One region of the Serratia sp. L9 genome, then DNA from elsewhere that is predicted to be linked to it. Evidence: predicted binding sites of a transcription regulator. Region 1 holds the regulator's gene; the other holds the start of a gene.

Evidence for each region. The regulator PhoB, encoded in region 1, activates phosphate uptake and scavenging genes when phosphate is short. The targets are predictions, from matches to a motif close to CTGTCATAAAACTGNCNNAT.
Region 2: glpT (glycerol-3-phosphate transporter) is a predicted target of PhoB. The motif match lies at 1,860-1,879, and genes of this name have one in related genera.

The regions. Positions count from the first base shown of each region.
Region 1 covers NZ_CP192591.1:5,527,309-5,530,480, forward strand. Annotated here, with positions in the region: gene phoR (phosphate regulon sensor histidine kinase PhoR) at 1-857, opposite strand, end outside; gene phoB (phosphate response regulator transcription factor PhoB) at 882-1,571, opposite strand; partial or broken gene sbcD (exonuclease subunit SbcD) at 1,753-2,981, shown strand; gene sbcC (exonuclease subunit SbcC) at 2,978-3,172, shown strand, end outside.
Region 2 covers NZ_CP192591.1:812,962-816,133, forward strand. Annotated here, with positions in the region: gene glpB (glycerol-3-phosphate dehydrogenase subunit GlpB) at 1-32, opposite strand, end outside; partial or broken gene glpA (anaerobic glycerol-3-phosphate dehydrogenase subunit A) at 22-1,670, opposite strand; gene glpT (glycerol-3-phosphate transporter) at 2,036-3,172, shown strand, end outside.

The DNA of each region.
Region 1 (3,172 bases):
ACCCGCAGCATCAGCGGAATATCGACCTTCTCGTTCATATCTATATTCGGCGCGGCTTCAATACGCGACAGCGTCAGTAACTGTTTTACCAACCCATCCATACGTTTGGTCTGTTCCTGCATGGTGCCCAGCGCTTTACCGCGTAACGAACCGTCCAACTCCTGGTCGCTCATCATCTCCAGATAACCCTGCAATACGGTTAACGGTGTGCGCAGCTCATGGCTGACGTTGGCAAAGAAGTTGCGCCTGGCCCCTTCCAACTGGCGCATCTGGGTGACGTCACGGGCCACCATCAGCAGTTGCCCTTCGGAGTAGGGCATAATGCGGAACTCCACAAAGTGTTCATTATTCAGTTGCAGCGTTAACGGCCGGCTGAACTCTTGCTGTTGCAGATATTGGCTGAACTCCGGGTAACGCAGCAGGTTGAGAATGTGTTGGCCGTTATCTTCCGGCCAGCGGAAACCCAGCAGATGCTGCGCCAAACCGTTACACCAGAAAATATTGCCCTCAATGGTGGTCATCACCACCGCATCCGGCAGGGATTCGGCACCGCTGCGAAAGCGCTTGATCAGCAGCGCCAATTCGCGGCGGCGGCGGCGGTTACGCTGCTGCATCTGATACAGACCGTAGAACAGAGGCTCCCAGCTCCAACGCCCAGGCGGCGGCGTCATGCTGCGATCCACCCACAGCCAGTGGGAAAGTTTGAGTTGGTTATAAAAATTCCAGGCCAGTGCAGCCAGCACCGAAATCAACAGCAACCAGGGTAGATAACCGAAAATCAGCCCCAGCAATAAGGCGGGCAAGCAAAAAAGGGCCAGCTCCAGCGCCAGCCTCTTCAAGGATAAACGTTCTAGCACGGTAACTTCTCCAGCGCAGTGCAATCAGTAGCGCGTTGAGAACCGATAGCCGGTACCGCGAACGGTTTGAACCATTTTGTCATGACCAGTGGTCTCCAGCGCCTTACGCAGCCGGCGTATATGCACATCAACAGTGCGGTCTTCCACATAAACGTTCGTGCCCCAAACATGATTAAGCAACTGCTCACGGCTGTAAACACGCTCAGGATGGGTCATAAAGAAGTGCAACAGTTTGAACTCGGTCGGCCCCATCTCCAGCGCCTGTTCATTAACCATTACCCGATGCGAGGAAGGATCCAGGCTTAGCCCCTGCATTTCAATCACTTCTTCCACCGCCATCGGCGAAATACGGCGCATCACGGCCTTGATACGAGCCACCAGTTCCTTGGGTGAGAAAGGTTTGGTGATATAATCATCCGCCCCGACTTCCAGGCCACGTACCCGATCTTCTTCTTCACCGCGAGCGGTCAGCATCATCACCGGGATATCCCGGGTCATCGCCTCACGCTTCATATGCTTGATAAACTGGATCCCGGTACCGCCAGGTAACATCCAGTCCAGTAACACCAAATCAGGGAACGGCTCAGACAGGCGCGTTACGGCACTGTCATAATCCTCGGCTTCCAACGGTTGGTAACCATTCTGCTCCAACACAAAGCACACCATCTCACGGATCGGCGCTTCGTCTTCCACCACCAGTATGCGTCTTGCCATCGTCAATCCTGCCAATGTGTAAGCTATCTGCGGTCGCCATTATGCGTCAGTTTTGTGACACTTTTATGAAAAAAGTCCCCCTAAGCATAGCGATAATTTCAGTCGCCAAAGAAAAATCATCATGCTTAGGTTAGGATAAGGCCTGTTTACGCCCTTATTACCCTGTTAGCCAGGAAGACCTATGCGCCTGATCCATACCTCTGACTGGCATTTGGGCCAGTACTTTTTCACTAAAAGCCGCGCCGCCGAACATCAGGCCTTTTTACGCTGGCTGACTGAGCAGGTGGAACAGCATCAGGTGGACGCGCTGATTGTCGCAGGCGATCTGTTTGATACCGGTTCGCCACCCAGCTATGCCCGCGAGCTGTACAACCGTTTTATCGTGGAACTGCAACGCACCGGCTGCCAATTGGTGGTGCTGGGTGGCAACCACGACTCCGTGGCTACGCTGAATGAATCGCGTGAGCTGCTTTCATGCCTGAATACTACCGTGATTGCCAACGCGCAAACCGAGCTTGAGCAGCAAATTCTGGTGTTGAACCAGCGTGATGGCCAGCCGGGTGCCGTACTTTGCGCCATCCCCTTCCTGCGTCCACGGGACTTACTTACCAGCCGCGCCGGGGATTCCGGCAGTCAGAAACAGCAGGCATTGCAAGAAGCCATCGCCGGGCATTATCACCGTCTGTATCAGGCGGCCTGTGAACACCGCGATTCGCTGGGCCTGCCACTGCCCATTGTGGCGACCGGGCATCTGACCACCGTGGGCGTGACCACTTCCGACTCGGTGCGCGATATTTATATCGGCACGCTGGATGCTTTCCCGGCACAGGCCTTCCCCCTGCCGACTACATCGCATTAGGCCATATTCATCGCGCACAGAACGTCGCCAAGTCTGAACATATCCGCTACAGCGGTTCCCCAATCCCGCTGAGTTTTGATGAACTGGGCAAGGCGAAGAGCGTGTTTATGGTCGACTTTTCCGCCGGTGCCTTGCAGCAGATCACTGCGCTGGAGATCCCCACTTTCCAACCGATGCAGTTGATCAAAGGCGACTTGCAGCAAATCGAGGCCCAACTGCGGCAGTTTGCCGATTATCAGGGAGAATTGCCGGTTTGGCTGGATATCGAAGTGGCCACCCAGGATTACCTCAGCGATATTCAACGCCGGATCCAACAGTTGGCGGAAGATCTGCCGGTTGACGTGGTGCTGTTACGGCGCAGTAAAGAGCAGCGCCAACAGACCATCGCCCAGCAGGATAAAGAAACCTTGAATGAGTTAAGCGTGGGCGAAGTGTTTGAGCGGCGCTTGGCGCTGGAAGGGGAAATGGCCGAACCGCGCCAGCAACGAATGCGGCAGATGTTCCAGCAGGTAGTGGAAACCCTGCATCAACCAGAGGAGCCATCGGCATGAAGATCCTGAGCCTAAGGCTGAAAAACCTGAACTCGCTGCAGGGCGAGTGGAAAATTGACTTCCAGGCCGAACCCTTTGCCAGCAACGGCCTGTTTGCTATCACCGGGCCGACCGGTGCGGGCAAAACCACCCTGCTGGACGCCATCTGCCTGGCGTTGTATCACCAGACGCCGCGCCTGGAGATCAGTGCC
Region 2 (3,172 bases), 1.0 Mb from region 1:
CCACCGCCAATCACCACCACATCAAATTGCATCATCCGCCTCCTGCTTACGGTCATCACGGGCATCGAGCCCGCATAACCCTTGGTAAACCCAACTGGTGAATTCGCTCTCGCGCAGCGCATCGCCCCAGGCGATGGGCCGCACCCCTTTCCAGCGTTCATTGAGGAAGTGGGAGAGCTGGGCGATGGATTGCTGCGGTGTGGTCACGTTAAAGCGCGTCAGTAGGCCAGCGGCACGGCAGGCGCACAGTTCCCCTGGCAGGTGCCCATCCCCACGCGGGTGCGGCGGCGTAAATCAACCAGGTTGTTGACGGTCAGGGTATTCACTGCATAGCGGACTTCCCCGGCGGTGACCGCTTCGCATTCACACACCAGGCTGTTGTCCAGGCGGTTACCGGATGGCACCAGACTGGCGCGATCGCCGTGGCGATATATCGCTGAACCGCGAATACTGGCTGGCAAAGCCACCACGTTACGCACGGTTTCTTCTGCGGATTGGCGAGATCCCGGCAAGGCTTCTTCTGCGGTGGTGCAAGGGCTATCGACACCCAGCTTGGCGCAGACCATATCGGTGGCCCATTGCGCCATCAGCCGGTAAGTCATCAGCTTGCCGCCGGTAATGGTGATAAAACCTTCCAGCCCATCCCGCACCGCATGATCGAGCAGGACAATGCCACGGCTGACGTTGCGCCCGGTAGGATCGTCGTCGCGGCCCACCAGTGGCCGGACTCCGGCATAAGCCCGCAGAATACGGGTTTGAGCCAGCTCAGGGGCCAGCAGAGAACCTTCACGGATCAACACATCCACTTCCTGAGGCGTAACCACCATATTGTCGATTTGGTCGTAATCAATATGTGTGGAAGTCGTGCCAATCAGCGAAATAGTGTCACCCGGCACCAGAATGTCGGCATCCGCCGGTTTACGACAACGGTTGATCACCATGTTGTTAATGCGATGGCCCAGGATCAACAGCGCCCCTTTGGATGGGAACATGCGAACGCGCAGATCGGCGTATTCGGCGATCTGCTGGCCCCATATCCCTGCAGCATTCACCACTACCTGCGCATAAATGTCGTATTGACGCGCCGCTTGATGGTCGAAAACGCTCACGCCATTCACACGGTCGCCCACGCGTATCAGACCGGTAACTTGATGATAGGTAAGGATCTGCGCGCCATATGCACGGGCATCAAGCATATTGGCCGCGGTTAAGCGAAAAGGATCAACCGTGCCATCCGGCACGCGTACCGCGCCGATCAGGCTTGGGTTGGCCGCTGGTTCCAGACGCAGCGCCAGTTGGGGGTCGATGGCTTCGGCCTCGATCCCGGCGTTGCGGCAGGCGGATATAAACTGTTGCTGATAGGCCAGCGAATCTTGCGGCAAGGTAATAAACAGACCATCAGTACGCTCGATACAGTGATGAGCAATACGCTTGAGAATGCGGTTTTCTTCGATACATTCGCGAGCCGACTCATCATCGGTCACCGCATAGCGAGCGCCGCTGTGCAGCAGACCATGGTTACGGCCCGTGGCACCGGTGGCAATGTCATGCCGCTCCAGCAATACACAGCGCAAGCCTCGCCGCGCACAATCACGAGCGATCCCCGCGCCGGTGGCTCCGCCGCCAATAATGATCACATCCGTTTCGGTCACTGGTGAGTTGTTGCTCATCACGCCCCCTAAGCCTGTAGTTATGAGTTTATTTAGCCACAGTTACTGGGGTCTTTGTTTGATAAGGAACAATAACGAACAAAAAACGAAAACAAAATGTCCTTAAAAAACCATCAATGTGATCAATATCACGAGTTTTTTGCGATTACCTATTTCATAACGTTAACCAATCGCTCAAAATCCGCCACGGTTTCATAAAAGTGTAACAAATGCGCCTTCCATCACAGTGACGTTTGTTGGTTTTCACTAGGATTACGCTCGTTATAGAACAATTTGACAACACTTCTGGCATCCGCTCGACCATCTTCAGGATATCCGTTTCCTGCTGATGCAATAAATAACTGATAAAGCCATCGGAGGCGCTCATGTTGAGTATTTTTAAACCAGCCGCACACATTTCACGTGTGCCGGTAGATAAGGTAGACCCGCTCTACCGCAAGCTACGCTGGCAAATTTTTATGGGGATCTTTTTCGGTTACGCAGCTTACTATCTGGTGCGTAAAAACTTCACCCTGGCGATGCCGTATCTGATCGATCAGGGGTTCAGCCGTGGTGACCTGGGCTTTGCACTGTCAGGGATCTCCATTGCCTACGGTTTCTCCAAGTTTATCATGGGCTCGGTTTCTGACCGTTCCAATCCCCGGGTATTCTTGCCTGCCGGCCTGATCCTGGCCGCCGCCGTAATGCTGTTTATGGGCTTCGTGCCTTGGGCAACCTCCAGCATCGCCGTGATGTTCGTGCTGTTGTTCCTGTGCGGTTGGTTCCAGGGTATGGGTTGGCCTCCGTGTGGCCGTACCATGGTTCACTGGTGGTCGCAGAAAGAGCGTGGCGGTATCGTTTCGGTGTGGAACTGCGCCCACAACGTGGGTGGCGGTCTGCCTCCACTGCTGTTCCTGCTGGGTATGGCGTGGTTTAACGATTGGCATGCGGCGCTGTATATGCCTGCTTTCGGCGCGATCCTGGTGGCGCTGATCGCCTTCGCATTGATGCGTGACACCCCGCAATCTTGTGGCCTGCCACCGATTGAAGAGTACAAAAACGACTATCCGGATGATTACACCCAAGAAGCAGAAGAAGAACTGACAGCCAAACAGATCTTCATGCAGTATGTGCTGCCAAACAAACTGCTGTGGTACATCGCTATCGCCAACGTGTTTGTCTATCTGTTGCGCTACGGCATCCTGGACTGGTCACCAACCTACCTGAAAGAAGTGAAACACTTCGCGTTGGACAAGTCCTCCTGGGCCTACTTCCTGTACGAATATGCCGGTATTCCAGGCACCCTGCTGTGCGGCTGGATGTCGGACAAGGTGTTTAAAGGCAACCGTGGCGCTACCGGGGTGTTCTTTATGACGCTGGTGACTATCGCCACTGTCGTTTACTGGCTGAACCCGGTGGGCAACCCTGGCATCGATATGGCCTGTATGATCACCATCGGCTTCCTGATCTACGGCCCGGTCATGCTGATTGGTCTGCACGCTCTGGAACTGGCACCGAAAAAA